One region of the Pseudomonas sp. OTU750018 genome, then DNA from elsewhere that is predicted to be linked to it. Evidence: riboswitches for the same ligand, from Rfam matches in the RefSeq annotation. Region 1 holds a riboswitch; each other region holds the start of a gene.
The links. Region 1 has a riboswitch for cobalamin ahead of cobW (cobalamin biosynthesis protein CobW). Riboswitches for the same ligand answer to the same signal wherever they lie in the genome.
Positions count from the first base shown of each region.

Region 2: another riboswitch for cobalamin. It lies ahead of HCI85_RS04995 (energy-coupling factor ABC transporter permease); the one in region 1 lies ahead of cobW (cobalamin biosynthesis protein CobW).
Region 3: another riboswitch for cobalamin. It lies ahead of cobO (cob(I)yrinic acid a,c-diamide adenosyltransferase); the one in region 1 lies ahead of cobW (cobalamin biosynthesis protein CobW).
Region 4: another riboswitch for cobalamin. It lies ahead of HCI85_RS19130 (TonB-dependent receptor); the one in region 1 lies ahead of cobW (cobalamin biosynthesis protein CobW).

Region 1 is NZ_JAAPAU010000003.1:35,960-43,625, reverse strand. Features, by position in the region: gene cobM (precorrin-4 C(11)-methyltransferase) at 1-564, opposite strand, end outside; gene HCI85_RS15690 (cobalamin biosynthesis protein) at 561-1,124, opposite strand; cobalamin riboswitch at 1,091-1,325, shown strand; gene cobW (cobalamin biosynthesis protein CobW) at 1,426-2,481, shown strand; gene cobN (cobaltochelatase subunit CobN) at 2,488-6,222, shown strand; gene HCI85_RS15675 (ATP-binding protein) at 6,233-7,243, shown strand; gene HCI85_RS15670 (vWA domain-containing protein) at 7,246-7,666, shown strand, end outside.
Region 2 is NZ_JAAPAU010000001.1:1,027,868-1,035,533, forward strand. Features, by position in the region: gene amn (AMP nucleosidase) at 1-660, opposite strand, end outside; gene HCI85_RS04985 (DUF3703 domain-containing protein) at 744-1,070, opposite strand; gene HCI85_RS04990 (hypothetical protein) at 1,179-1,922, shown strand; gene HCI85_RS04995 (energy-coupling factor ABC transporter permease) at 1,927-2,607, opposite strand; cobalamin riboswitch at 2,663-2,870, opposite strand; gene HCI85_RS05000 (PaaI family thioesterase) at 2,903-3,358, opposite strand; gene HCI85_RS05005 (acyl-CoA dehydrogenase family protein) at 3,368-5,020, opposite strand; gene HCI85_RS05010 (TetR/AcrR family transcriptional regulator) at 5,017-5,670, opposite strand; gene HCI85_RS05015 (hybrid sensor histidine kinase/response regulator) at 6,018-7,666, opposite strand, start outside.
Region 3 is NZ_JAAPAU010000002.1:585,744-593,409, reverse strand. Features, by position in the region: gene HCI85_RS11540 (alpha/beta hydrolase) at 1-1,088, shown strand, start outside; gene HCI85_RS11535 (MliC family protein) at 1,195-1,788, shown strand; cobalamin riboswitch at 1,856-2,080, shown strand; gene cobO (cob(I)yrinic acid a,c-diamide adenosyltransferase) at 2,190-2,801, shown strand; gene HCI85_RS11525 (cobyrinate a,c-diamide synthase) at 2,798-4,105, shown strand; gene bluB (5,6-dimethylbenzimidazole synthase) at 4,102-4,749, shown strand; gene cbiB (adenosylcobinamide-phosphate synthase CbiB) at 4,746-5,654, shown strand; gene cobD (threonine-phosphate decarboxylase CobD) at 5,647-6,639, shown strand; gene HCI85_RS11505 (cobyric acid synthase) at 6,636-7,666, shown strand, end outside.
Region 4 is NZ_JAAPAU010000004.1:61,345-69,010, reverse strand. Features, by position in the region: gene HCI85_RS19140 (carboxyl transferase domain-containing protein) at 1-1,145, shown strand, start outside; gene dxs (1-deoxy-D-xylulose-5-phosphate synthase) at 1,231-3,126, shown strand; cobalamin riboswitch at 3,193-3,406, shown strand; gene HCI85_RS19130 (TonB-dependent receptor) at 3,507-5,417, shown strand; gene HCI85_RS19125 (cobalamin-binding protein) at 5,456-6,253, opposite strand; gene HCI85_RS19120 (MFS transporter) at 6,253-6,669, opposite strand; gene ribA (GTP cyclohydrolase II) at 6,666-7,286, opposite strand; gene HCI85_RS19110 (retropepsin-like aspartic protease family protein) at 7,399-7,666, opposite strand, start outside.

The sequences.
Region 1 (7,666 bases):
CACCACGGCAATCGGGCAATCTGCGCCGTAATGCGGCAGCAACTCAGTAACGATCTTGCTCAGGTGCACCACACCCAGGTGGATTGCCATGGTCGCGCCGTGGCGCGCCAAGTCGCCCAATGCCTCGCCCTCGGGCATGTTCGACTTGCTCGCATAGCGGGTGAGGATCAGCGTCTGTGACACCTCGGGCAGAGTCAGTTCGCTTTCCAGCAGGGCAGCGCACGCCGCAGTGGCCGTCACCCCAGGGATGATCTCGAAGGCGATGCCCAGCCGGCGCAGGTGACGGATCTGTTCGCCAATCGCGCCGTACAGCGACGGGTCGCCGGAGTGCACGCGGGCCACATCCTGGCCTTTGTCATCAGCTTGGCGGATCAGCTCGATGATTTCATCCAGGTGCAGTTCGGCGGTGTTGATCACCTGCTCGGCACTGTGGCCTTCGAGCACCGCTGCCGGCACCAGCGAGCCGGCGTAGAGAATCACCGGGCAGCTGCGCAGCAGGCGCTGGCCTTTGACGGTGATCAGCTCGGGGTCGCCGGGGCCGGCGCCGATAAAGTAGACGGTCATGACACATCCTTGGGTGCAATCGACGCCAACGCACAGGTGGCGCTGGGGTTGCGGGTTTTTTCGCCGAGCAGGCGGGCAGCATTGCCGCTCATAAGTGTGGCCAGGGCCAGGGCGCAAGGTTCCGCGACCGCCGGGCTGCCGGTGGCGGCCAGGGTAAGCGGCGAGCCTTGCACGCGGTGCTGATAGGGCTGCAGTTCTTCCGCACTAAAGCAGTTCAGCTGCAGACCAAGGCGTTCGGCCAATGCCAGCAGGCCCTGCTCGCTTTGCTTATGCGCGATGCTGGCCAGTCCGGCCAGGTTATCCACAGTAAGGCCATGCGTCTGCAGGCTGTGCAGCAGCAGGCTGAGCAAGTCCTCCACACCGCAACCACTACGGCAGCCCAGCCCAGCGACGACCTGAACGGCGGCAGCGGGGCGGCGAGGGGTGTGGCTGGGGATCATCTGCGGCGCTCGGTGTGTGCGGCGGCGTAGCTCAACATGGCGGCCGGCACCGGTCAACCGCGATTGACCGGCCGCCATGGCCTGCGTAGCCTTGTCGCGTTCGAGGTTCTTCGTGGGCATGCCCATGAAGCTAAGAGGGAACAAGGTTGATGCCTTGGCTGCCCCCGCAACTGTAAACGACTCGTCCCTTGCGTTGTTCTGCCGCTCAAGCGCTGCAGCACAACAGCCACTGCGTCAGCGCGGGAAGGCGAAGGGAGTAGCCGGCGTACCTACGCCAGCCCGGTCGTGAGCCAGGAGACCTGCCTCGTCACGTTTTCGACAACCGGGCGGGGTGATCCGGTGGTGTTGGCTGACGCCCCGTGGCTGTCATGTCTGTGCCGCCTCCTGCTCGTCTTTCTTTCGACGTCACGCAGGACTCGCCATGCAAACCCTCGCCAAACTTCCCGTCACCATCGTTACCGGCTTCCTCGGCGCCGGTAAAACCACCCTGCTGCGGCATATGCTCGGCCACGCCGACGGCCGACGTATCGCGGTGATCGTCAACGAGTTTGGCGAGCTGGGCATCGACGGCGAAATCCTCAAGCAGTGCTCCATCGGTTGCAGCGAAGAAGAAGCCAACGGCCGTATCTTCGAACTGGCCAACGGCTGCCTGTGCTGCACCGTGCAGGAAGAGTTTTTCCCGGTGATGCGCGAGCTGGTGGCGCGCCGCGGCGAGCTTGACCATATCCTTATCGAAACCTCCGGCCTGGCTTTGCCCAAGCCGCTGGTACAGGCCTTTAACTGGCCGGAAATTCGCAACGCCTGCACGGTGGACGCGGTCATCACCGTGGTCGACAGCCCGGCTGTGGCCGCCGGCACCTTCGCCGCGTTCCCCGAGCAGGTTGATGCGCAGCGCAAGCTCGACCCGAATCTCGATCACGAATCGCCGCTGCACGAGCTGTTCGCCGACCAGCTGGCCAGCGCCGACCTGGTGATTCTCAACAAGGCCGACCTGCTCGACTCCGCCGCTTTGGCTGCCGTGCGCGCGGAAGTGGCGGAAGAGCTGCCGCCGGCGGTGAAAATCATCGAAGCCCATGGCGGCGAGCTGCCGCTCGACGTGCTGCTGGGCCTGAACTGTGAGACCGAGCTGCATATCGAGGGCCGTAAGACCCACCATGACCTGGAAGGCCATGAAGACCACGATCACGACGAGTTCGCCTCGTTCCACGTGGAACTGCCTGAAGCCGAGGAAGCGCGTCTGCTGCAAGCGCTGAAGGAGGCGGTCAGCAAACACGGCATTCTGCGCATCAAGGGTTTTGCGGCGATTCCCGGCAAGCCGATGCGCCTGCTGCTGCAAGGCGTTGGCCAGCGTTTCGATAAACACTTCGACCGCGCCTGGCAGGCCGATGAGCCGCGTATCACCCGCCTGGTGGTGATTGGCCAGACCCTGGATCAGGCCGCTATCGAAGCCGAGCTAAACGCCGCGCTGGTAGGCTAAGCCCGCATGCACCTGCTGCGCACCCAGCCAGGCAGCCAGCTGCCGCTCGACAGCATTGCCGACCTCGGCCAGACCCCGGCCGAGCTGGTGATTCTGTGCACCGGCGATTCGCACCTGTCGTTGCTGGCCGAGGTGGCTCGGCAGTTGCCGGTGGATTACCCCAGCCTGCGTCTGGCCAGCCCGGCGCAGCTGAGCAATCACGCCTCGGTGGATCTCTACGTCGAGCAGGTGTTGCAGCACGCCAAGGTCATCCTGATTTCCGTGCACGGCGGCGTCAGCTATTGGCGCTACGGCATCGAGCGTCTGGTCGAGCTGGCCGAGCGCGGTGCGCAGGTGATTATGGTGCCGGGCTGCGACAACCCCGATCCGGAGCTGATGGCCCTGAGCAACGTGCCAGTGGCCGAGGCCGAGCGGCTTTGGCAGTTCCTGCGCCAGGGCGGTGCGGCTAACGCGTTGCAGCTATTTAACTGCATCGCCAGCCAGTGGCTGCAGCGTGACTACGCCTGGGGCGACCCGCAGCCGCTGCCCCGCGTGGGCCTGTATCACCAGCAACTGGCCAACCCGAGCCTGGCCGATTGGCAAGCCAACTGGCAGGTTGATGCGCCGGTGGCGGCGTTGCTGTTCTACCGCACCCAGGTGCAGGCGGCGAATACCGGGTTTATCGACGTGTTCTGCCAGCGCTTGCAGGCCCAGGGCCTTAATCCGCTGCCGATTGCCGTGGCCAGCCTTAAGGAGGCGGCCTGTCTTGCCCAGGTCGAAGACTGGCTGGACGAAGCCGATGCCCGCCTGATTATCAACACCACGGCCTTCGCCCTGTCCAACCCGGAAGCGCCGAGCGCACGGCCTTTTCGCCGCGATATCCCGGTGCTGCAAGCCATTTGTTCGTTGGATAACCATGCACAGTGGCAGGCCAATGCCCAGGGCCTGGGTTCACGCGACCTGGCCATGCATATCGTGCTGCCCGAGCTGGACGGCCGGCTGATTACCCAGCCGATCAGCTTCAAGGGTCTGGCCTGGCGCAGCGAGCGCAGCCAGAGCGATGTGGTCTGTTACCAGCCCCATCTGCCGGGGATGGATTTCGTCGCCGAGCTGGCACGCAACTGGATGGCCCTGGCGCACAAAAGCAACGCCGACAAGCGCATCGCCTTGATCCTCGCCAACTACCCGACCCGCGACGGGCGCATCGGCAATGGCGTCGGCCTGGATACCCCGGCGGCGGCGCTGAATATCCTCAAGGCGCTGCAACAGCAGGGCTATCCGGTGGAAGGCTTGCCCGACAGCGGCACCGCATTGATCCACCAGCTGCTCGGCGGCGTGACCAATGATCTGGACATGCTCGACGCACGGCCCTGCGCGCAGAGCCTGGCGCTGGATGAGTATCTGGCGTTTTTCCACAGCTTGCCGGAAGCCAACCAGCAGGCGGTGTGCGAGCGCTGGGGCGAGCCGCAGCAGGACCCGATGTTCCGCAGCGGTCGGCTGATGATTGCCGGCCTGCGTTTCGGCCTGACCTTTGTCGGCATCCAGCCGGCGCGCGGTTATCAGCTGGACGCGGCGGCGGTGTATCACGACCCCGATCTGGTGCCGCCGCATGGCTATCTGGCGTTCTACTGCTGGCTGCGCCGGGTGTTTGCGTGTGACGCGGTGATCCACGTCGGTAAGCACGGCAATCTGGAATGGCTGCCGGGCAAGAGCGTCGGTCTGTCCGAGCAGTGCTGGCCGAGCGCGATTCTCGGCCCGTTGCCGAATATCTACCCATTTATCGTCAACGACCCGGGCGAGGGCGCGCAGGCCAAGCGGCGTACCCAGGCGGTGATCATCGACCATCTGATGCCACCGCTGACCCGCGCGGAAAGCTACGGCCCGCTGCGCGATCTGGAGCGCCTGGCCGACGAATATTACGAGGCCAGCCAGCTCGACCTGCGCCGCGCTGCCGAGCTGCGCGGCGAGATTCTGCTCAAGGTGCGGGAGGCCAGCCTCGACCGCGAGCTGGGCTTGCAACTGAATGCAGACCCCAATAGCTGGCTGCCGCAACTCGATGCCTATCTGTGCGATTTAAAGGAATCGCAGATCCGCGACGGCCTGCATGTATTCGGCGAATCGCCGGCCGGCACCCTGCGCCGCGACACCCTGCTAGCGCTGCTGCGCATTCCCCGCGGTGATGGCCAGGGCGGCAACGCCAGCCTGCTGCGCGCCCTGGCCCGCGACCTAGCGTTGGACTTCGATCCGCTCGACTGCGAGATGGCCGCGCCCTGGCAGGGCCCGCGCCCGGCGGTGTTGCAGAGCCTGAGCGATGACAGCTGGCGCAGCATCGGCGATACCCGCGAGCGCCTTGAACTGCTGGCCTTGCAGCTGATTGAAACGGCGGATCTCGCAGCCGTTGGCGCAGACAGTCGCCAGGTGTTGCAGCGATTGCGTGAGCAGATCGCGCCGCTGCTGGATGCCTGCGGCCCGGCCGAAATGCACGGCCTGCTCGCGGCGCTAAGCGGGCGTTTCGTTCCCGCCGGGCCGAGTGGCGCGCCCAGTCGCGGGCGGCTGGATGCGCTGCCCACCGGGCGCAATTTCTACAGCGTCGATGTGCGCAACCTGCCCACGCCGACCGCTTGGCGGATTGGCGTGCAGGCGGCGGATCGCCTGCTGGAGCGGCATCTGCAGGACCACGGCGACCACCTGCGTCAGCTCGGCCTGTCGATGTGGGGCACCGCGACTATGCGCACCGGCGGCGACGATATGGCCCAGGCTCTGGCGCTGATGGGCGTGCGCCCGGTGTGGCAGGCCGGCAGCCAGCGCGTCGAGCGCTTCGAGGTTATGCCACTGGAGCAACTCGGCCGCCCGCGGGTGGACGTGACCCTGCGCGTGTCCGGCTTCTTCCGCGATGCCTTTAGCAACCTGATTCGTCTGTTCGATGACGCCGTGCAGGCGGTGGTTGATCTCGATGAGCCGGAAGACATGAATCCGCTGTCGGCGCGGGTATGGCGTGAGTCGCTGACCTTGCAGGACAGCGGCCTGGATGAAGCCGAGGCACGTAAGCAGGCCGGCTGGCGGGTGTTCGGCTCCAAGCCGGGGGCCTATGGCGCGGGCGTGCAAAACGCCATCGAAGAACGTCTGTGGCAAACCCGCGAGGACCTGGCCGAGGTCTACCTGAATTGGGGCGGCTACGCCTACGGCACTCACAGCGAAGGCACCCCGGCGCGCGCGCAGTTCGCCGAGCGCCTGGAGCAGATGCAGGCGGTGCTGCACAACCAGGACAACCGCGAGCACGACATCCTCGATTCCAACGACTACTACCAGTTCCAGGGCGGCATGCTCGCCGCCGTGGAAACCCTGCGCGGGGCCAAGGTGGCGAGTTATCACGGCGACAACAGCCAGCCCGACACGCCGCGTATCCGCACCTTGAAGGAAGAACTCAATCGCGTGGTGCGCGCCCGCGCGGCCAACCCCAAGTGGATCGACGGCATGAAGCGCCACGGCTACAAGGGCGCCTTCGAGCTGGCGGCGACCATCGACTACCTGTTCGCCTTCGATGCCACCAGCGAGCTGGTCGACGACCACCAGTACGCGCTGCTCACCGATGCCTATCTGCTCGACAAAAGCACCCGCGACTTTATCCAGCAGCACAACCCCGGCGCCTTGCAGGATATCCTCGAACGCCTGCTCGAAGCCCAGCAACGTGGCCTCTGGCAGCACCCCGGCGAGTACCGCGAAGCGTTGGAAAACCTGCTGATTGATAGCGAAGAATTCTAGAGAACCTGCCATGACCGAGCACCACTTCCCCCTCGCCGCCGTGGTCGCCGCCGATGACCTGAAACTGGCGCTGTGCCTGGCGGCCATCGACCCGGCGATTGGCGGTGTGCTGATCGAAGGGCCGCGCGGTATGGCCAAATCGACCCTGGCCCGTGGCCTGGCCGATCTGCTGGCCAGCGGCACCTTTGTCACCTTGCCGCTGGGTGCCAGCGAGGAGCGTATCGTCGGCACGCTCGATCTCGACGCCGCGCTGGGCGAGGGCCGCGCGCAGTTCAGCCCCGGCCTGCTGGCCAAGGCCAATGGCGGCGTGTTGTATGTCGATGAGGTCAATCTGCTGCCAGACCATCTGGTCGATCTGCTGCTCGATGCCGCTGCCAGCGGGGTCAACCATATCGAGCGCGACGGTATCTCCCACCGGCATGCCGCGCGCTTTGTGTTGATCGGCACCATGAACGCGGAAGAGGGCGAGCTGCGCCCACAGTTGCTCGATCGCTTCGGCCTTAACCTGGCCCTGGACGCCCAGCCGCAACCGGCCCAGCGCGCCGAAATTGTTCGCCGCCGCCTGGCCTTCGATGCCGACCCGCAGGCGTTTCTTGAGTGCTGGCAAGCGCAGCAGGATGAACTGCGCGAGCGTTGCCAGAGTGCCCGTGTGCGACTGGCGGCGATTCCGCTGGATGACGCCGCCCTGGAGCAGATCAGCCAGCGCTGTTTCGCTGCAGCGGTGGATGGTCTGCGCGCCGATTTGGTCTGGCTGCGCGCCGCCCGCGCCCATGCCGCCTGGCGTGGCGTCGAGCGGATTGAAGCGGAGGATATCGATGCAGTGGCAGACTTCGTTCTGCGTCACCGTCGCCGACATAACCCGCCGCCTGCTGCACAACCCCCGCAGCCGCAACCCGACAACAGCGCCGCCAGTGAGCAGCCACAAGCGCCGCAATGCGAGGGCCAGTGGGGGGAATTACCCGCTCAGGCGCAGAGCCTTGGCGTCCGGCGTGAACCGCCGCGCTGGACAAAAAAGCCCTAGGCATCCGCCCGCGCACAGCCTCAGGCGCGGATGCCCGGGCCGCTCCCGGCTCACTCGGTAATGGTCGCAACGGTGCCAGTCGCAATGGCGCGGCAGGGCGTATCGATTGGCCCGCGAGCCTGCTTAAAGGCCGCCCGCGCAGCCGTCAGGATTTGCTGTTGCGTTCACGCAGCGCCAAGCCGGCTGAACTCTGGCTGGTGATCGTCGACGCCTCGGCCTCGACCCGCCGGCATGGCGCGCTGAGCAAAGCCAAAGGCCTGCTCAGTGAGGTGTTCGAGCAGGCCCGCCGGCAACGTGCGCGCCTGGCCGTGCTGCACGCCACCGGCCGTCAGGCGCAATGGCTTTGGCAGGGGCAGAAAGCCTCCCAGGCCTTGCAGCAGTGGCTCGCCGAGCTGGGTGCGGGAGGCGGCACGCCGTTGCTGG
Region 2 (7,666 bases), on a different contig from region 1:
GCGAATAAATTGGTCGACGTAGCGGTGGTAGTTGGTCAGCAAAATCCATGGCTGCACATGCCGCCAGTCGCTGCCGGTGTAATGCACCAAGCGGCGCAGGGAGAAGTCCACCCTTGCGGCATCGAACAGCGCCAGCGGCAGCGGGTCGGTATTTTCCCAGTCGTACAGGCCATCGGCGGTGCCGTCGGTAGCGGCGGACAGATCGGTACTGGGGAATACCCGCGCCAGCTCGGCGGCGGTGACCCCGGAGCCAGCCAGCTCATCGCCCTGCTCGACCACGTACGGATAAGGAATGTTCTGCTGGCTGATGCCCACTTCCACGCGCACGGTGAAGTCGTTCATCAGCGGGCGCAGCTGCTCCAGCAGGTATTTACGAAACGCTGCCGGGTGGGTGACGGTGATGCTGTAGGTACCCGGCACCTGCACCTTGGCGTAGGCACGCACGGTGGTCGGCACTTCGCCCTGACACAGGTAGACCAGACGCAACTCAGGGTAGCGGAACTGGCACTGCTGAGCGGCATCCGGTTTGACGCGCTCTTTCAGGTAGCGCTTGAGCGCCTGACTCAAGCCCGTGGTCGCCTGCAGGTGCAAGGCGGCCAGACGATCCACTGCTTCTTCAGCGGTGTTGGCGACAATAAAGTCATCGGAACAAGGGTTCACAAGGCACCTTCCTGGCTGATCGGAATGGCTCTATCTTGCCCTGATCCGCCGCGCTTGCGATAGCGCGACGTTGCCCGCGCAGGCTATTTGAGTAGCGCCTGCAGATCCTCGGGCACAGCCTGCGGGGTCAGTGGGCCGACGCGCCGTGTGCCCGGATTTCCCAAGGGAAACAGCCCCAGCAACGACCCCAGGCTACCGGGTATGCGCAGCAGTTGCGCCAGGCCCTCGGCCCAATCACGCTGGCGCCAGGCCCAAGCGAGCATCCATAAATGGCTGCGCAAGTGTTCGCTAAAATAACGCTGACCGAGAATATGCGCCCGCTCCAGATGGCGCAGCTCGGCAGTGGGATCAGTGCCGCGCTGAGCGCGGGCCAGTTGGTATTCCTGCCAGAAGGCTTGTTCACGGGTCATGGCAACGCTCCTCTATTCAGCTGCGTTACCAGTCTGCAAGTGTGGGGCGGCACCCAGGTCAAGCATCCGTTGCTAATCTTCTGTCAGCCAATTGTCTAAGGAACACTCATGCCGCACGCGCTGCTCACCCTTGTGCTTTGTCTGTTACCCAGTTTTCTGCTGGCCGATAACCTAGACGGCCATTACTTGACGACGCTGGACGGCCAGCCAGCCGAAATGCACCTGCGCAGCCAGGGCCAGCAGGTCACGGGGGAATATGTGGAAGGTGGCAGGCTGCACCTGCAGATCAGCGGCACCTTTGACGGGCAACTGCTCCGGGCTCAGATCAGTGATGCGCAATCTGGCCAGTTGATCGCCAATATGAACGCCACTTACGCCAATGGCATGCTCAACGCCCATATTGCCGCACGCAACCCGACGACCGGGGCCACTCTGGAGCGCAAGGCGCTGTTCCACCGGCAGAACCTTAACGCTGCAGCGGCAGCGCCAAGCAGTAGTCCAAGTAGCAGCGCCACACGCGATCCGGCGCTGATCGGCACCTGGGTACACGAGAAGATCATCAACAGCGGCGGTGCCAATTTCGCTTCAATGACCACCCAGATGATTCTGCAACTGAGTGATGACGGCAGCGTTTCGCAGTGGACGCGCAGTGTGGCAGGTGGCGCTGATTGGAACTACGACAGCCCTGGCGAGCTGCAATACAGCGGCCGCTGGCAGAGCAACAACGGCTTGTTGGAAGTGCAGATGCAGGGTCGCAGTGACTATCAGCCTGCCGCCTACTATCGCTTCAGTGACCAGTACCTGGTCACTGAGAGCAACACCGGCAAGCTGATCTGGCAGCGCCGCCAGTAGTCAATCAGGCCGACTGATGCAGACGCGTGTTGAACAGCGGCCCACGGCTATAAGCGGACAGTGCCTTGGCAGCGGCCAGCACACCCAGATCAACCAGTGGCTCGATCAGGATCACGCTCATATAGGCCAGACCAAAACTACCCACGGCCGCCAGGTTCTCACCGGAGAAACCGTTGCCATAGAACGCCCAGAAGCCGACCCAGGCGACGATGCCACCCTGATAGGCGGTCGACAGCGCCAACGCCTGTTTGTAGGAGAGGTCTACATAGGCGGTGCCCGGCGCGATAATGCGCTTGGCCAGCACACTGATCGCCCACAGCGGCACCAGCAGCGTGGTGACGTTCATGCCGTACTGCGGCAGGTCAAACTGAGCAAACAGCAGCCCCTGCAGTAATAAGCCGAGCGCCAGACCAACAGCCGTGGCACCCGCGCCAAACAGCAGCAGCAGTGTCGAGCCGAGGATCAGGTGCACCTCGGAAACCCCGACCGCATGGTGCGGAAAGACCTCGAAGAAGCAGAACACCAAGGCGGTGGTTAGCAGGCTACGCAGCGCTAAGGCGGCAGCGCCACCGTTGCTGCGTACGCTGTCGAGGGCAAGTTTGGCCGTAAGGCCAAAGGCACCTGCGGCGGTTGCATAACTGAGGAAGAGTTTGGCGCCAGTAACGACTTCTGGTTCGATGTGCATAGCGATTCCTGTACCGCGCCCACCGCGCGATGATCCGGATTGAGGGGATGGGCATAAGCGCCCGACTTCGATGGCAGGTCTCCTGGCTCACGGCTTGATACTCCACCCGCCTTCCCAACCTTGCGGTCAGTGGCATCTGGGCGTCGCTCGCCGTTTACAGTTGCGGGGGCAGCCATGGCTTCGGCACCGGTTGTGGTGCTTTCCATGTTCCCTTTTCATCCAGTCGCATCACACGGGCTGGAACCATCGGCGGCCACCTTACCCGGCGGCCGCGGGAAATGACAGAGCCTGGCGTTTACCGCGCAGGTAAACCAACGGACTGAGTAGCGCCTGACGCCGTATGGAGCAAGCAAGTGAAGACACCACTGGCGTTGGCGCACAGCAGCCCCTGAGCATCGTGCAGCGTGGCCTGTACCGCGACATGTCGCCCTTCGCGCTGCTGCACGCGGGCTTCGGTTCGCAGCGGCAAAGCCGCAAGACCAATCGGGCGCAGGTAATTCACCTGCAGGCTGGCGGTCACGTAGACCTCCTCGGCACAGGCTTGCGAATACACCGCCAACCCCAACGCCGCATCGAACAGCGTGGCGGTGTAGCCGCCATGCACACCGCCAAGCGGATTGAAGTGCACAGCCGGCGGCTGACTGCTGAAGCTCGCCACCCCGGCTGCGGCCTGCAGCTGAGCGATACCGTAGTCCGCACCGATATCACCGGCCAGCCAGGCCTTTAATCGCTCAAAGAGACTGCTGTGCATGCTCAGGCCTCAGATCAGGTGCGGCGTACTGCGCACCACCAGCGCCTCGACATTCACCCCACGCGGCAGAGTGCCGTAGACCCGGCCGCCCTGCCCGCCCAAACGGCTGGCTATAAAGGCATCGCTTACCACCGAATTGCCGGCTTCCAGCAGCAGCTTGGCCTGTAGCGCCAGGGCCACGTCTTCGGTCAACTGACGGGCGCGGTACTGGATATCAGCGGTGTCGCGAAAGTCCGCCTGCAGCTTGGCGATATGCGCCTTGAGGCGGGCATCAGCATGACCGTCACCGAGTTCATCGAACAGTGCATCGAGCACACCGGGCTCCTTGGACAGTGCACGCAGCACGTCCAGGCACTGCACGTTGCCCGAGCCTTCCCAGGTCGAGTTGACCGGTGCTTCTCGGTACAGGCGCGGCAAGATGGTGTCCTCGACATACCCGGCGCCGCCCATGCATTCGGCGGCCTCGTTGATCATGGCGGGCGCACGTTTGCAGATCCAGTACTTGCCCACGGCGGTGACCAGGCGGGCGAACTTGTCTTCCTGCTCGTCATGCGGATTATCCAGCGCCTTACCCATGCGCATGGTCAGCGCCAGGGCCGCCTCGCTTTCCAGGGCCAGGTCGGCCAGTACGTTCTGCATCAGCGGCTGTTCGCTCAGTACACGACCGCCCACCTGGCGATGAGCGCAGTGGTGTGCGGCCTGGGTCAGGGCCTGACGCATCAGGGCGCTGGAGCCGATCATGCAGTCGAAGCGGGTCAGCGCGACCATCTCGATAATGGTCGGCACGCCACGGCCCTCCTCGCCGACCATCCAGGCCAGGGCGCCGCGAAACTCCACTTCACTGGAAGCGTTCGACCAGTTGCCCAGCTTGTTTTTCAGGCGCTGGATATAGAACTCGTTGCGCGTGCCGTCCGGGCGGTGGCGCGGCAGCAGAAAGCAGGTCAGGCCCTTGGTGGTGTATGCCAGGGTCAGGAAGGCATCGCACATCGGCGCCGAGCAGAACCACTTGTGGCCGACCAGCTCATAAGCTTGACCGGGACCACCCAAACCTACCGGGTAGGCACGGGTGGTGTTGGCGCGCACATCGGTACCGCCCTGCTTCTCGGTCATGGCCATGCCGATGGTCGCGCCGGTTTTCTGCTCGATCGGCAGATTGCGCGGGTCGTACTGGGTGGAGAGGATTTTCGGCAGCCACTTCTCGGCCACATCGGCCTGCAGCTTGAGCGCCGGCACGCTGGCGAAGGTCATGGTCAGTGGGCAACCACTGCCGGCTTCGGCCTGGCTGTGCAGGTAGCTCATGGCGGCGCGCGCGACCTGAGCGCCGGCGCGCGGATCGGTCCAGGGCATGGACGGCAGACCATGCTCGATGGCCGCACTCATCAGCTGGTGATAAGCCGGGTGAAACTCCACCAGATCGGCGCGATGGCCATAGCGGTCGTGGCTTTTGAACACCGGCTTGTTTTCATTGGCGAGAAAGCCTGCGGCCATCAGCTCACCACCCGCCAAGCCGCCATACACATCCAGGCGCTGCTCGGCCCAGCCGCCGCCAAAACGCTTGGTCCACTCTTGCAGCGGCAGATCGACGCGGTACAGGTTGGCGCCATCCAGCGGCGGCACCTGATTGAACACTTCATGGGTTTCGGCGTGTTGGCTGGCATTCATGGCTGAGGCTCCTCTGCAGGCAATGGGGCGCCCACGGCGCGTAAACAAAAGGTGACCAGAGCCTGACTGACTTCAGCCAGGCTGGGGGCGGGATAACCGGCTTCGCGGGCGGCGCGCGCGGGCGGCGATAACGGGCCGACCAGGGCTTCGGCAATGGCGCCGACCAGGCAAGCAGCAACCAGGTTGATTTGCTGCACGCGGAACACGCCTTGTGCGGCGCCTTCCTGCAGCAATTCGATGAATAGCTCGGCATAAGCTTCGCGGTAGAACAGGCGCTGCTCGTCAACTTCCGGATCAACCGGCTCAGCAATCAGGGCGAAGGCCAAACGGCGGCTTTCCCAAGCCCTCGCCGCAAAGCGCTCCAACCCCGCGCCCAGGCGTTGCTCCGGACGACCGGTTCCGCGCATGGTGGCGGCCAACGCATCGACTTCACGCTGGCTGGCCACGGCAAACACCTCGGCCGCCAGGCTGCCCTTACTGCTGAAGTGACGGTAAAGACTGCCAGTGGCGATACCGACATCCTCGGCCAGGGCCTGCATGGTCAGCGCGGCGAAGCCGCCTTCGGCCACCCGCGCCAAGGCGGCGCTGATGATGCGCTCACGCAGCGCCTGGTCACGGTCGATACGCAGTGCAGTGGTGCGATAAGCCATGGTCTGAATCCTGATTCACTATTGCTCAAGTGAATCAGGATTCAGAGTTTGGCTAAAGGGCGATTCCGGGCACAACAGCGGGCATATTGGCCAGCCGCTGGCGCATACAACTCAATAATGTATTTACGATCTCGCGAGCTAGAGCCATACAAGGCGCTACGTTAGTAACAGCCTTCGGCTGGTCAAAGCGGCGAGGAAGCGGACTGGGCTCACATACGAGTTTACGAGCTGTAAATGAGCATTACTCGTTTCACTCGCCCTACGGGCCGCGCTAAAGCGCGTTAGCCACAAGTGGCTTACCGAGCCTGCTTTTAACGCAGTGGGCCGACGCGCAGCAGATCGTAAGATCAGGACTCGCGGCAGAGCACCCAGTCGTGCAATAGATTGCGCAGCTGCTCGAACTTCACCGGTTTGGCCAGGTAGTCGCTCATGCCAGCAGCAAGACAGCGCTCGCGGTCGCCGCTGTGGCTGTGGGCGGTGATCGCCAACACCGGCAGCAACTGACAGCCCGGCAGGTTACGCAGCGCCCGACAGGTGGCAAAACCGTCCATCACCGGCATCTGGCAGTCCAGCAGCACGGCGTCGATGGTCTCGCTACGCAAGAGCTCAAGGGCTTCAGCGCCATTGTCGGCGGTGCGCACCTGATACCCCAGCTTGAGCAGCATGCCGCGTGTTACCAACTGATTGATCGCGTTGTCTTCGACGATTAATACCGTGCACTGCTCAGGCGCGCGCAGCGCCGGGCCGGTGGCGCGCAGCACGACGGCGGCTGGGGAGGTCATTTGCACCGGCAAGGCCAACGGCAGCTCCAGGCGGAAACAGCTGCCCTGACCGGGCTGTGATTCATGACTGAGATCACCGCCGAGCAGATCGACCAGCTGCCGGCAGATCGCCAGACCAATGCCCAGGCCGCCGTACTCGCGGGTCATCGAACCATCCAGCTGCTGAAAACGCTGATACAGCTTGCCGTCCGCCGGTACGGCAAAGCCCACACCGGTATCAATCACCTCGATGCGCAGCGGCAGAATATCGCTGGCCGAACCGCCACGGCTGACCCTTACATGCACCTCGCCATGCAAGGTGAATTTGATGGCGTTATCCAGCAGGCAGTTAAGGCTTTGCACCAGTTTGCTGGCGTCACCCTCAAGGGTGTCGGGCAGGCTGTCATCCAGCTCAAGCACAAAGCGCAAACCCTTGTCTTCGGCACGTGGCGCGTACTGCGCACGCAAACCGTCGAACAGCCCGCGCAGGCTGAACGGCTCACGCCGTGGGTAAAGGCGTCCGGCCTGCAGCTCGGTGAGAGCGAGGATGTCATTGACCATGCGCATCATGTCGCGGGCCGAACTGGCGGCGGTGCGCTGGTAATGCGCCAACTCACCGTCGATCTCGAGCATCTGCATCAGTTCCAGCGAACCGATCACCCCATTCATCGGTGTGCGCAGTTCGTGGGTGACGGTGGCGAGGAATTCATCCTTGAGGCGGTTGCTGTTGGCCAGCTCCTGGTTGAAGGCTTCCAGCTTGAGCCCGGCCTCTTGGAGGATGCGCGTGCGTTCTTCCTTCATCGCGTTGATGCGGTCGGCCAGGGCCAGCGAGAGCAGGCCGACTTCCAGCGCCGAGCCAATCTGACTGGCGTACATGGTGAGGAACATATTCGGCAGGTAGCCCAGCACCATCAGCGTGTTGACCATCCCACCGGCGAGAAAGGCCGTCCAGGCGATGATGAAATAGCGCGCCACACGCATGCCGCGCATCCAGGCGAGGATGCCAGCACTGAAGATCACCACGGTAAAGCCCAGCGCCAGGTAGGTGGCCAAACGCAATGACAGGGCATAACTGGCCGTCAGTGCCAGGGTCATCACCAGCACACCAGACCCCATCATCAGCAACAAGGCGCGGTCGACCCAAGGGCTGTGCTCGGCGGTATGCAGGAAGCTGCGGGCGAACTGACACCCAAACAACGCAGCCGCACCAATCAGAAACGGCGTAGCAGCGTTCG
Region 3 (7,666 bases), on a different contig from region 1:
CTACTCGGGCGCCAGAGGGCGTGGGCTATGGCAATCGCGTCAGTCCAACCTTGCAACTGGGGCGTGCCCAGGTGCGTTTGGGCGATCAGCAGAGTGATTGGTCGCAATTGCATTCGGCTTCGGTCAGCGAGCTGCGCGCGCGTGAGCTGCCACTGAGTCTGATTGAGGCTCAGCAAACAGCGATACTGCCGGTGCAGCGGCCGGTTGATGTGCCTTTGGCGCCGGCGGTGCAGAGCTATGTCGATGCGATCAATCTGGCGCTGGACAAGGCCCGCGACAAGGAAATCATCATCTATGTGCATGGTGCAAAAGTGGATTTTGCCAATGCCTGTGAACTGACGGGCGAGCTTGTGCATTTTGCCGGGCGCGACTTTGTCGGTCTGGCGTTCGACTGGCCGTCACACCAGAACATTGCCAGTTATCTGCTCGGCATCGATGTGAATCGCGCTCGTGATTCCAGCCAGGCGTTGGCGCAGTTGATCGAGCTGCTGGCGCGACATACCGCTGCTGAGCGGATCAACCTGATCGCCTATAGCGCCGGTGGGCGCGTGGCATCTCTGGCGTTGCAGGCGTTCCAGAATCGTCATCCGGATTTGAATACCGCGCAGTTACAGGCGCGTTATCGGATTGGCGCGGTGGTGTTTGCCGCTGCGGATGTCCCCGAGGAAGTATTTGAAGGGCGTCTGCCGGCAATCAGTCGCGTCGCTGAACAGGTGATGATCACCGTGTCCGATCAGGACGAGGCGCTGGATTACGCGCAGCGCCTGATGCCCGGTGGCGCGCGGATTGGCAGCAGTCGGGCCGAGCAGAGCCTGCACCAGTTCACCCGCAGGCGGCACTTGAACAATGTCACTCTGCTGGATGTTTCCGGTAATAGCAGCGAGCGCGGCTTTGATATCGTCGGGCATCACTACTGGTACCGTCATCCCTGGGTCAGCAGTGATGTGATCTTGCTGCTGCGTACCAACCTGCCGCCGGATCAGCGAGCGCTATCTGTCACCGAGCACCCGGCAGTCTGGTACATGAATACGGACTACCCGCTGACGGTACGTGAAGCAACCCGGCGGGTACTCAAGGGGCAGTGGTAGGTGCTCTGGTCTGGCCTTAGCTGACGAAGCATGCAGCTTGTCGCAAGCAGGGTGTACGCCTGGATACGGCTATTAAAAACCAACGTAAAGCGGACGAGGAATCAGCATGTTTACCCCTAAGCGTTTTGCCCTTTTAGCTCTGCTCGGCCTGCCGTTAGCGACCCTGCAGGCGGCTGAGCCATCGTTCAGCTGTACCAAGGTTGAGGCTGGCAGTATCGAGGAGCTGATTTGTCAGGCGCCTGCTCTGGCCGAGCTTGATCAGAAAATGTCGAATGTTTATCAGCAGGCGTCGGCCAAGGCCATAAACCAGCATCCACCGGTACTCAAGGCTGAGCAGAGAGGTTGGATAAAAGGCCGCAATGACTGCTGGAAGGCCGCTGACCGTGAGCAGTGCGTAGCCGAGAGCTATCGCCTGCGGATTGCCGAATTGCAGGCGCGCTACGCGTTACTGAAAGGGACCGGTCCGGTGCGTTTTCAATGCGATGGTCTGCCGGCCAAGGAAGTCATCGTCACCTACTACCCCACCGAGCCTGGGACCCTGGTGGCCGAGTTTGCTGACAGCGTGTCGTTGATGTATCAGCAGCCTGCAGCCAGCGGCAGCAAATATCAGGGGCGCAACGAATCATTCTGGGAGCACCAGGGGGAGGCGACCGTGGTGTGGGGCTATGGCTCGCCCGAGATGAAGTGTCAGGCCAAGTAACCCTGGTGGCTTAAGCAGTCTGCGCCAAATGGCGCATTCGTTTGACGCTTAATCATGAACTCTCTAACCTTCGCGCCTTGTAGCAGGTGCCCCCAACGCATTGCGTGTGCGGGGTGAAACAGGGAAGTCGGTGCGCTGTGCGTGTGAACGCCCGCTATTCCGACGCTGCCCCCGCAACGGTAAGTGAGTCAAACGCCGCAAGAACCACTGTGCGTGATGCATGGGAAGGTGCGGTCGTGAGCCATTCGGCTCGCTCACAAGCCCGGAGACCGGCCTGCTGCAGTCCACGGCATCGCGGAGGGCGATGGCTGGCGTGTGGTGTGCGCTGTGCGCAGGCCCGCGCTTTCCCTATCCCCGCATGCTTTTTCCAGCCAGATCGCCCTGTGGCGGTGGAGCATGCGATGACTGAATCGATTGAACGTGACGCCCGGCACAAGGCGCGCATGGCCCGCAAGAAAGCCCTTATCGATGAAAAGATTGCCCAGGCCCAGGATGAGTACGGCCTGCTGCTGGTGCACAGCGGTAATGGCAAGGGCAAGAGCAGCAGCGCCTTCGGCATGGTTGCCCGCGCCCTGGGCCACGGCCTCAAAGTGGGCGTGGTGCAATTTATCAAGGGTGCAGCCAGCACAGGCGAAGAAGCCTTCTTTCGCCGTTTTCCCGATGAAGTCAGCTACCACGTGATGGGCGAAGGCTTTACCTGGGAGACCCAGGATCGCCAGCGTGATATCGACAAGGCGCGCGAAGCCTGGACGGTGGCGGCGCAGCTGCTGAATGACCCGGCCATCGGTCTGGTGGTGCTCGACGAGCTGAATATCGCCCTGAAGTACGGTTATCTGGAACTCGACGCGGTGCTCGCCGACATCGAAGCGCGGCCGCTGCTACAGCATGTGGTGGTAACCGGTCGTGGCGCGTTGCCGGGGATGATCGAGGCAGCGGATACCGTGACCGAGATGAGCCTGGTCAAGCATGCGTTCAAGGCCGGGGTTAAGGCGCAGAAGGGCGTGGAGTTTTGAACAGCGCCCACTCTTGCCCCGCGTTATTGATCGCTGCACCGGCCTCCGGTCAGGGTAAAACCACGGTCACCGCAGCCTTGGCGCGCTTGCATGCACGCCAGGGCAAGCGCGTGCGGGTGTTCAAGTGCGGCCCGGACTTTCTTGACCCGATGATTCTTGCTCGCGCCAGCGGCGCGCCGGTGTATCAGCTCGACCTGTGGATGGTCGGTGAAGCCGAGAGTCGTCGTCTGCTCTGGGAGGCGGCGGGTGAGGCTGACCTGATTCTGATTGAAGGGGTGATGGGCCTGTTCGATGGCACGCCTTCGGCAGCCGATTTGGCCCGGCACTTTGGTGTGCCGGTGCTGGCGGTGATCGACGGTTCGGCCATGGCGCAGACCTTTGGCGCTATGGCCCATGGACTGGCGACCTTCCAGGCGGATTTGCCGTTTTCTGGCGTGCTCGGTAATCGGGTTGGCAGTGCGCGGCATGGCGAGATTCTGCGTGATGCGCTGCCAGCCTCGATTCGCTGGTACGGCGCGCTACCGCGCAGCGCCGAGGTCGGTTTACCGAGCCGCCATCTCGGCCTGGTTCAGGCGGGCGAACTGCTCGACCTGGATGCCCGTCTGGATGCCGCCGCCGATGCCTTGGCTGCCAGTGCCGATACCAGTCTGCCGCCGCCAGTCAGCTTCGCCGCGCCCGAACAGGCCAGGCCCGCGCCGTTGCTTAAGGGCGTACGCATTGGCGTAGCGCGCGACAGCGCTTTTGCCTTTCTCTATCAGGCCAACCTCGATTTGCTGCGCGAGCTGGGCGCTGAATTAGCGTTCTTTTCGCCGCTTACAGATGAACAGTTACCGGATATCGACAGCCTGTACCTGCCCGGCGGTTACCCGGAGTTGCACCTGTCCACGCTTGAAGCTAACCAGGCCATGGCCGAGGCAATCCGCGCTCACCATGAGGCAGGCAAACCGATCCACGCCGAGTGCGGTGGCATGCTTTACCTGCTCGACAAACTGACCGACAAACAGGGCGCCAGCGGGCAGATGCTCGGTTTGTTAAACGGCGAGGCGACCCTGCAACCACGCATGACCGCCATGGCCCTGCAACAGGCTGAGCTGCCGGAAGGGCTGCTGCGCGGCCACAGTTTTCACTACTCGGCGCTCAGCAGCGAACTGCAACCGCTTACCCGTGGCGAGTGCCCGAACTACAAGCGCACCAGTGAGGCGGTCTATCGCCAGGGGCGGATGACCGCCTCCTATATTCACTTCTATCTGCCGTCCGATCCGGTTGCCGCTGCCGCGTTGTTTTGTCCCGGTGCGCCGGCATGAGTGAGCAGGCTTTCAGTGCCGAAGAGCGTGCGGCGGTGTACCGCGCCATCGCTGAACGGCGCGATATGCGCCATTTCAGCGGTGGCGAGGTGGCACCCGAGTTGCTCGCGCGCTTGCTCGAAGCTGCGCATCAGGCGCCCAGCGTGGGCATGATGCAGCCCTGGCGATTTATTCGCATCACCCGTCCGGCCTTGCGCGAAGCGATCCACGGCCTGGTAGAGAAGGAGCGCACGCGCACCGCCGAGGCGTTGGGTGAGCGCAGCGATGAATTTATGCGGTTGAAAGTCGAGGGTATACGCGATTGCGCCGAACTGTTGGTGGTGGCCCTGATGGACGGGCGTGAGGCCCATGTGTTTGGCCGCCGCACCTTGCCGGAGATGGACCTAGCCTCCCTGGCCTGCGCGATTCAGAACCTCTGGCTGGCGGCCCGCGCAGAGGGTTTGGGCATGGGCTGGGTGTCGCTGTTCGAGCCCCAAGCCCTGGCGGATCTGCTCAACATGCCGACCGGCAGCAAGCCATTGGCGGTGCTGTGCCTGGGACCGGTGACGGAATTCTATGAGGCGCCGATGCTGGTGCAGCAGGGGTGGGCTGAGCCTCGGCCGCTCAACGAGTTGCTGTTCGAGAATCAGTGGGGCACGCCATGAGCCTGGTGCTGAGTACCTGCGCCGGAGTCGTTCTGGATGCGATTTTTGGCGAACCCAAGGGCTGGCACCCGCTGGTGGCCTTTGGTCGTATGGCCGAGCGTATCGAGCAACGCTTCAATCCGGCGGGCAGCGGTTGGCGCAGCCATGGCGTCAGCGCCTGGTGCCTGGCGGTGTTGCCGCTGACCCTGCTGGCCTGGCTGTTGAGTGAGATCAGCGGGCTGGGTTGGGCGGTGGAGATCATTGCCTTGTATGCCGCCCTGGGTCTGAAAAGCCTGGGCGAGCATGCCATGCCAGTGGCGCAGGCGCTGCGTCTGGGGGATTTGCGCCTGGCCCGCGAGCGGGTTGGCTATATGGTCAGCCGCAATACTGCGCAGCTGGATGCCACGGGTGTGGCCCGCGCGGGTAGCGAATCGGTGCTGGAAAACGGCAGCGACGCGGTGTTCGCCGCGCTGTTCTGGTTTGTCTTGGCTGGCGCACCGGGCGTGGTGCTGTATCGCCTGAGCAATACCCTGGACGCCATGTGGGGCTATCGCAATGAACGCTTTGAGCGCTTCGGCTGGGCCGCGGCGAAGATCGACGATGCACTCAATTATCTGCCTGCGCGGCTGGTCGCCTTGACCTACGCGTTGCTGGGTAAAACCCTGTTGGCGCTGCGTTGCTGGCGCACTCAGGCGCCGCTGTGGGACAGCCCGAATGCTGGCCCCGTGATGGCAGCGGGTGCAGGGGCCTTGGGCGTGAGCCTGGGCGGTGCGGCGGAATATCACGGTGAGGTGCATGTGCGGCCTGATCTGGGTGCGGGGCCGCCGCCCCGGGCGAGGGATATCGAACGGGCAGTCAATCTGGTCTACGGCGGCGTGCTGCTGTGGCTGGCGCTGCTACTGCTGTGGGGGCTGTTTTATGCTTGAACATGGTGGCCGGCTACGCGCAGCCTCGCTGCGTTATGGCATAGCCCTGGCGGAGTGGCTGGATTTGTCCACCGGCATTGCACCCTACGGCTGGCCCTTGCCCGCCATTCCGGCCAGTGCCTGGACACGCTTGCCCGAGCAGCAGGACGGTCTGGAAATCGCTGCGCGTGATTACTACGGCGTCGCCAACCTGCTACCGGTGGCGGGTTCGCAAGCCGCCATTCAGACGCTGCCGCGTCTGCTGCGGCACGTCACTGTGGGCATTGTTTCACCCGCTTATGCCGAGCATGCGGCGGCCTGGCAGCGCGAAGGGCATCGTTTGCTGGAACTCAGCGAAGGAGCCATCGAGCGAGCGCTGGAGCGCATCGATGTGCTGTTGCTGGTCAACCCGAATAACCCCACCGGCCGCTGTATTGAACCTGCGCGTTTGCTGGAGTGGCATCGGCGGTTGGCCGAGCGGGGCGGCTGGCTGGTGGTGGACGAGGCCTTTATCGATTGCGCGCCGGCATTCAGCCTGGCGGCGTTCAGTGAGTTGCCCGGGTTGATCGTGCTGCGCTCGTTTGGCAAATTTTTCGGTTTGGCGGGCATTCGTCTGGGTTTTGTCCTGGCGCAACCGCAGCTGCTGGCGCAACTGGCCGAATTGCTCGGCCCTTGGGCCATCAGCGGACCGAGCCGCGTGGTGGCCACGGCGTTGTTGCAGGACATTGCCGGCCAGCAGGCGCAACGTGAGCGGTTACTCGCCGACGGTGAACGCCTGGCGGCGCTGTTGGCTGCGCATGGGTTCAGCCCCACAGGTGGTTGCGCGTTGTTCCAGTTCTGTTGCACACCGCAGGCTGCCTTGCTGCATGAGTTTCTCGCCCTGCAAGGCATCCTTACCCGCCTGTTTGAAAAGCCGCTGAGCCTGCGGTTTGGTTTGCCACCGGATGAAGCCGGCTGGCAGCGTTTGCAGCAGGCGCTGGCGGTCTTCGCTGGAGAGCTGGCATGAGCACACTGATGGTGCAGGGCACCACCTCCGATGCTGGCAAAAGCACCCTGGTCACCGCACTGTGCCGCTGGCTTAAGCGCCAGGGCGTTAGCGTGGTGCCGTTTAAACCGCAGAATATGGCGCTCAACTCAGCGGTCACCGCCGATGGTGGCGAAATCGGTCGCGCCCAGGCAGTACAGGCCCAGGCCGCCGGGCTGGCGCCGCATACTGACATGAACCCGGTGCTGCTCAAACCCAATAGCGACACCGGCGCCCAAGTGATCATCCACGGCCGCGCCCTGAGCAGCATGGATGCTGTGGCGTACCACGATTACAAAAAGGTGGCGATGCAGGCGGTGCTGCAGTCGCACCAGCGTCTGAGCGCCGCTTATCCGGTGGTGATGGTGGAGGGCGCCGGTTCGCCAGCGGAGATCAACCTGCGCGCCGGCGATATCGCCAATATGGGTTTTGCCGAGGCGGTGGATTGCCCGGTGATTCTGATTGCCGATATCGACAAGGGCGGGGTGTTTGCCCATCTGGTCGGCACCCTGGCATTGCTTTCCGAGAGCGAACAGTCGCGGGTCCAGGGTTTTGTGATCAACCGCTTTCGCGGCGATATCGCCTTGCTGCAACCGGGGCTGGATTGGCTGGAGCAGCGCACCGGCAAACCGGTACTGGGCGTATTGCCTTATCTGATGGATTTCCATCTGGAGGCCGAGGACGCCATTGATATTCGCCAGAGCGCCAAGACGGCCGAGCGGATCAAGGTGGTGGTACCGGTGTTGCCCCGCATCAGCAACCACACCGATTTCGATCCGCTGCGCCTGCATCCGCAGGTTGAGCTGACCTTTGTCGGCCCGGGCCAGGCCATTCCTGCGGCCGACCTGATTATCTTGCCCGGCTCGAAAAGCGTACGCAGCGATCTGGCCTTTCTGCGTGAGCAGGGCTGGCCGGCAGTCCTTAACAAACACTTGCGCTATGGCGGCAAGTTACTGGGTATCTGCGGTGGGCTGCAGATGCTCGGCCATCAGATTGATGATCCGCATGG
Region 4 (7,666 bases), on a different contig from region 1:
AGGGTGGCGGCGGCCGGCCGGGCGATACCGATTTTGTCGGCGTGGCCGGGCTGGACTGCCACACCTTTGTTGGCATGGCCAAGCTCTCGGGTCTGGTACCGCTGATAGGCGTGGTGTCCGGGCGCTGCTTTGCCGGTAACGCCGCATTGCTCGGCTGCTGCGATGTGATTATCGCCACCGACAACGCCACCATCGGCATGGCCGGCCCGGCGATGATCGAAGGCGGCGGCCTCGGCAGCTTCAAGCCTGAGCAGGTCGGCCCGGTCAGCGTGCAGGGCCCCAATGGCGTCATCGACGTACGGGTGGCCGATGAAGCCGCAGCGGTGAAGGTGGCCAAGCAGTACCTGAGCTACTTCCAAGGCGTGCTCAGCGAGTGGGACTGCGCCGATCAGCGCGAGCTGCGCCAGCTGATCCCGGAAAACCGTTTGCGCGTGTATGACATCCGCAAAGTGATCGCCACCCTCGCCGACAGGGACAGCGTGCTGGAACTGCGCCGCGAGTTCGCCCCAGGGCTGATCACTGCCTTTATCCGCATCGAAGGCCAGCCATTCGGCCTGCTGGCCAACAACCCAGCGCACCTCGGCGGCGCCATCGATGCGGTTGCCGGCGACAAGGCTGCGCGCTTTATGCAGCTGTGCGATGCCTTCGATATTCCGTTGCTGTCGCTGTGCGACACCCCCGGCTTTATGGTCGGCCCGGAGGCGGAGAAACAGGCCACGGTGCGCCATGTCTCACGCATGTTTGTCGCCGCCGCCAGTCTGACCGTGCCGTTTTTCACCGTAGTGCTGCGCAAAGGCTACGGTCTAGGTGCCCAGGCCATGGCGGCCGGCAGTTTCCATTCGCCGCTGTTCACCATCGCCTGGCCCAGTGCCGAATTTGGCGCCATGGGCCTGGAAGGCTCGGTACGCCTGGGGTTTGCCAAGGAACTGGCCGCCGTCGAAGAACAGGAGGCACGCCAACAGCTGTTCGACAAGCTGGTGGCCAAGGCTTACGAGAATGGCAAGGGCATCAATATGGCCAGCTTCCTGGAGATCGATGCGGTGATCGACCCCGTGGAAACCCGCGCCTGGCTGCTGCGCGGCCTCAACGCCACGCCTAAACCCGCTAAGCGCGAAGGCAAGAAACGCTCAGTCGACACCTGGTAACAACCGTCTGCCCGAACCTTGTTTGGGCAGTTTCCGACGCTTCGGGTAAACTGCCGCATCTTTTGCACCGATAACGATCTGCCTGATGCCGACGACCTTCCACGAGATTCCCCGTGAGCGCCCGCTGACGCCCCTTCTAGACCGTGCCAACACGCCGGACGAGCTGCGCCGTCTGGGTGAAGCCGAGCTGGAAATTCTGGCCGACGAGCTGCGCCAGTACCTGCTGTATACCGTTGGGCAGACGGGCGGACATTTTGGTGCCGGCCTGGGCGTGATCGAGCTGACCGTGGCCCTGCATTACGTCTTCGACACCCCGGATGATCGCCTGGTGTGGGACGTGGGCCATCAGGCCTACCCACACAAGATTCTCACCGGCCGCCGCGAACAGATGGGCAGCCTGCGTCAGAAGGACGGCATCGCAGCGTTCCCGCGCCGCTCGGAAAGTGAGTACGACACTTTTGGCGTCGGCCACTCCAGCACCAGCATCAGCGCCGCACTGGGCATGGCCATCGCCGCGCGCCTGCAGAACAGCAAACGCAAGGCCGTTGCCGTAATCGGCGACGGTGCCATGACTGCCGGCATGGCCTTCGAGGCACTGAACCACGCCAGCGACGTGGGTGCCAATATGCTGGTGATCCTCAACGACAACGACATGTCGATCTCCAAGAACGTTGGCGGCCTGTCCAACTACCTGGCCAAGATCATCTCCAGCCGCACCTACTCGAACATGCGCGAAGGCAGCAAGAAGATCCTCTCGCACCTGCCGGGTGCCTGGGAAATCGCGCGCAAGGTCGAAGAACACGCCAAAGGCATGTTGGTGCCCGGTACCCTGTTCGAGGAACTGGGCTGGAACTATGTCGGCCCGATCGACGGCCACGACCTGCCCACCCTGCTCGCCACCCTGCGTAATATGCGCGACCTCGACGGCCCGCAGTTCCTGCATGTGGTGACCAAAAAAGGCAAGGGCTTTGCCCCGGCCGAAGCCGACCCGATTGGCTACCACGCCATTACCAAGCTGGAGCCGATCAACGCGCCGGCCGCTCCCAAACAAACCAGCGGCCCGAAATACTCCAGCGTGTTCGGCCAATGGCTATGCGATATGGCCGCGACAGATCCGCGCCTAGTCGGTATCACCCCTGCGATGAAAGAAGGCTCGGACCTGGTGGCGTTCAGCGAACGTTATCCCGAGCGCTATTTCGACGTGGCCATCGCCGAACAGCATGCCGTGACCCTGGCGGCCGGCATGGCCTGCGACGGTGCCAAACCGGTGGTGGCGATCTATTCGACCTTCCTGCAACGCGCCTATGACCAGCTGATCCACGATGTGGCCGTGCAGCACCTCGATGTACTGTTCGCCATTGACCGCGCCGGCTTGGTCGGTGAAGACGGTCCGACCCACGCCGGCAGCTTCGACATTGCCTACCTGCGCTGCATCCCCGGCATGCTGGTGATGACACCCAGCGATGAGAACGAACTGCGCCGTATGCTCACCACCGGTCACCTGTTCAATGGCCCGGCCGCCGTCCGTTATCCGCGTGGTAGCGGTCCGAATGCCGCCATCGAGCCGGGCCTGGAACCGCTGGAAATCGGCAAGGGCATCGTTCGCCGCAACGGCAAAAAAACCGCCCTGCTGGTCTTTGGCGTACAACTGGCCGAAGCCCTCAAGGTCGGCGAAGTGCTGGATGCCACGGTGGTCGATATGCGCTTTGTCAAACCGCTGGACGAAGCCCTGGTACGCCAGCTGGCGGCCAGCCATGAACTGCTGGTGACCATCGAAGAGAACAGCGTGATGGGCGGTGCCGGCAGCGCGGTCAGCGAGTTTCTCGCTCACGCCGACATCCTCAAGCCGGTGCTGCATCTGGGGCTGCCGGACTACTACGTCGAGCACGCCAAGCCCGCGCAGATGCTCGCCGAATGTGGATTGGATGCCGCCGGTATCGAGGCTGCCGTCCGCGCACGCCTTGCCATGCTTTCTGCATGAGCACCGCTCATCCAGAGCTGAGCCAGGCTTGCTTGTAATTCATTCACCCGCGCATTAAGGTGCGCGGCGTTTTACTTCCGCCAAGGTGCGCCCTTCCACAGTGAAGCGGCGTTAAACGGGAAGCCGGTGCGCTCACGAAGAGCAACCCCGGCGCTGCCCCCGCAACGGTAATCGACCGCAGAGTCGTTCTGCACGTCACCTCAACGCCACTGGGTTATCCCGGGAAGGCGAGGCGGCGCACGTCGAGAGCCCGGAGACCGGCCTTGCTGGATGTGACTGGTGTTGCGGAGGGCATCACCGTCAAGCTCAGGCTGCGCCAGCGCGCCCGTTCTTGCCCCTGCCCTCCTCAAAAGTCGTTTGATCTTTTGAGGATTCTCTACGTGAAATTGTCCCGTCTTACCCTGGCTGTGGCGCTTGCACCTGGCCTGGCGCTGGCTGCTGAAGCGACGCAGCCCTATCAAGCCCAGCCGCTGGTGATTACCCGTGCCACACCGCTGCAAACCCCGGCACCGGCTAGCGTCGCCGTGATCAGCCGTGAGCAGATCGAAATTAGCGCTGCCAGCAGCTTGGTGGATGTGCTGCGCACCCAGGCGGGGCTGCAAATTCAAGACACGCTCGGCGACGGCAATCGGGTCTCTTTGAGCTTTCGTGGCTTCGGCGCTAATGCGGCGAATAACACCTTGGTATTGGTGGATGGCCGCCGGCTGAACAACCCCAGCCAGGAAGCCGCCAACCTCAATAGCGTGCCGCTGAGCAATATCGAACGAATCGAGATTATCCGCGGCGCCGGCAGCGTGCTGTACGGCGACCAAGCCGTGGGCGGGGTGATCAATATCATCACCCGTCAGCCCAGCGAGAATGAAGGCTACCTTGAGACCAGTCGCGGCAGCCATGATCTGGAAGCATACCGTGGGCATTTCAACCAACAGCTGGGGCACGGCTTATCGCTCTACGGCAGCGGCGAGTCCCGACATACGGATGGCTATCGCGACAACAACAATGCCAGCTACAGCAATGCCTTTGGCCGCTTGCGCTACGACCATGACAATGGCTGGGCGCTGTACGAGCAGCAGAGCATTGATGACGAGTTGCGCTACCCAGGCCGCCTGACCGAAACGCAACGCCGCGCTGACCGTAAAGCCGCAGGCTCACCGCAGGACTTCAACGACAGCAAGACTCAAGTGCAGCGCCTGGCCTTCCAGCAGAATCTGGGTACGCACTGGACCGCCGACTTCGACTACAGCTACCGCGATAGCGATGGCGTCGGCGCTCTGTTCGCATCACCTTTTATCCAAGGCACTCGGGTGGAAAGCCTTAGCCCGCGCCTGACCGGCCACTGGAATAGTGACTTCGGCCGTGGTGAGTGGCTGCTGGGCCACGACCACATCAGCAGCGATTACGAACTCAGCTCAGTGTTTGGCGACACCCGTTCCCGCCAGACGCTACGCGACTGGTACAGCCAACTGAGCCAACCGTTGTATCGGGATCTCACGCTTACCCTGGGCTACCGCACCAGCGAGGCAGAAGACCGTGACAACGCCGTGGCGCGCGCCCATACCGACCGCGAAGACAGCAGCAGCATCGGCCTCAACTGGCAAGCCGCCCGCCAAGTCCGGCTGTTTCTCAAGCGCGAAGACGTACTGCGCTTCGCCAACGTCGAGGACAACGCCTTTACCCTGCCGGACGTCGACTTCCTCAAACCGCAAACCGGGACGTCCTGGGAAACGGGGGCCGAATGGCAGGATGGCGTACAACGCTATCAACTCAGCCTGTACCGCCTCGACCTTGAGGATGAGCTGCTGTTCGACCCACTCAATTTCGTCACCATCAACCTGGACAAGACTCGCCGTGACGGCCTGTTGCTGGAAGGCCAGCGCCAGCTCACTGAACGCTTGAGCCTCAACGGGCAATACAGCTTCACCGACGCACGCTACCGCGCCGGCGCATTCGAGGGCAACGACGTGCCATGGGTTGCGCGACATACCGCTGGCATGAGCCTGAGCTATCAATTGCTGAAAGGACTGACAGGCTATGTGGAGAGCAACTACACCGGGCCACGCTACCTGGCTGGAGATGACGGCCATGCCCTAGGCCGCGAAGGTGGCTACACCCTGTTCAATCTTGGCCTGAACTACGACTACGAGCAGTTCAGCGCCAAGCTGCGCGTCAACAACCTAACCGGTAAGCGCTACGACAGCTACGCCTCCTATGCCGACTGGCTACCGGGTGGCAAAGGCCTCTATTCCGCCACCGAAGAAGACGTCCAGCTCAGCCTGGGTTATCGCTTCTGACCATCGAGAGCGGGCCTAACCCATAGGCCCCTTCTCAATCATCGCGCCCGCTGCAATTGCTGGCAGAGTTTCTTCACCGCCCCCAGCATCTGAAAGCTTGGCCGCTCCAGTCCCGCATCCGGCACCAGCCACAGCTGCTTGCGCTCAACCGCCGCCACGCCCGGCCAGATGCGCCAGGCATCTAGCTGCTCTTGCACACTGGCCAGAATCACCTCGGGGTTTGCTTGCAGTACCGCTTCCACACTGACCTGAGGCGCCGGCAAGCTGAGTTCGGCAAAGACATTCTCGGCGCCGCAGATACGCAGAGCATCACTGATAATCTGCTCGCCGCCGATGGTGTACAGCGGCGTATCCCAGACCTGATAGAACAGCCGCAAAGGCTGTTCACGCTGATAGCGCTGACGCAACTCGGCCAGGCCGTTATTGAATTGCTGTTGCAGCGCTCGGCCCTTATCGAGGCGGCCGATACGCGCGCCGATTTCGACGAAGTTCTCCGCCAGATCAGCCAATTTGCGCGGTTCCACAATCAGCAGGGGAATCCCGATGCGCTCTAGCTGCTGGCGTTGCGCACGGCTGATGCTGTCAGGCCAGAGCAGCACCAGGTCAGGCTGCAATTTGAGCACGCTTTCCAGCTCAAGCTGGCCATAGCGGCCCACCGAAGGCAGTTGCGCCACCGCTGCCGGGCGCTCACCGCCATCGAGTAAGCCAACCAAGAGTTCGCCCGCATCCAGCTCCAGCATGATCTCAGTCAGGGACGGGGCCAGGGTGACCACCCGCTCGACGGCTGCTGCGGGTAACGCCAGCAACAGCAGCAAACAGAGAGTGGCAGCGCGCATCAGCCGAGTTGGCGTGGAATACGATAGAGGTACAGCAGAACGATGCTGGAAATCGCGAGAAGGATCAGCGGGATCGCTTCCAGACCGGCGAAGACTGCGATAGCGGCAACCCAGGCTGGCAACGCTGCGCCGAGAAAGGCCAGGCGGCGCACACGCGCCAGTTCCAGCCAGGCATCGTGTTCAGCGGCAGTGTCGAGCGCTTGTTCCGTGGCCACCAGCGCGCGCTTGTAGCCACTGAACAGCGGCAGGCTAACAAACATTGAGGCCAGGCCGGCGATAAACAGCGGCATGGTCAACAGACCGGTTTTCTGTTCGGCGCCAAACAGCAGATTGAGCACGAACAATGGCGCCAGGGTCACGGCCAGTTGCCGCCACCACTCCAGCGCCAGTCGACGGCGCACCTGGCCGCGCGTCACAGGCTTTCCTCAACCTCGCCCTGGTGCAGGCTGCCGAGCATATGCCCGAGTTTGCCGGCCTTGGTCGCGAGATACTTTTGGTTGTGCGGGTTGTGGTCGATCTGCAACGGTACACGGGTCGCTACATTGATACCCATGTCGCCCAGCGCCTTGACCTTGCGCGGGTTGTTAGTCATCAGCTTGAGCTGGCTGATACCCAAGTGATCGAGCATCGGCAAGCAGATGGCGTAGTCACGCTGATCCGCGCCAAAGCCCAAGCGCTCATTGGCTTCTACGGTATCAGCGCCGCCATCCTGTAGCTCATAGGCGCGGATCTTGTTCAGCAGGCCGATGCCACGGCCTTCCTGACGCAGGTAGAGCAGAACGCCACGGCCTTCATGGGCAATCGCACGCAGCGCCGCTTCGAGCTGGAATCCGCAGTCGCAACGCAAGCTGAACAGGGCATCGCCCGTCAGGCATTCGGAGTGCAAACGGCCCAGTACGGGCGCGCCATCGGCCACATCACCAAAGGTAAGGGCTACATGTTCCTTGCCTGTGGCCTCTTCGAGGAAGCCATGCATGGTGAACACGCCAAAAGGCGTAGGCAACTGGGAGGCGGCGACAAACACGACGGACACCGGATGCTCCTAAAGAAAATGGGCAGGAATAATCAGGCCGGCATTGTAACAGCAGGCCCTGGCAGCCGCTTAGCTTGAATTACTGATGATAAGAATCGAACCAACGCAAGAGCTAGTATTTGGACTCCAGCACCAGCACATCCTGTTCAACCTTCCAGCCAACGCGACCGAGAAAGCTCATGCCAAGCAGCGCCTCGGTCGGCGAGCCGCCTTCCAACACCACGGCATCAACGCCCAGCACTTCCAGCTCACCAACCTTCACCCGATCCAGCGTCACGCGCCAACCGCGCGCAGTACCGCTGGCAGTGTTGACTTGCAAAGGCGAACCCATCACCCGGTAATCGATCCCCAGACGGCGCGCATGCTCATCATTCAGGGCC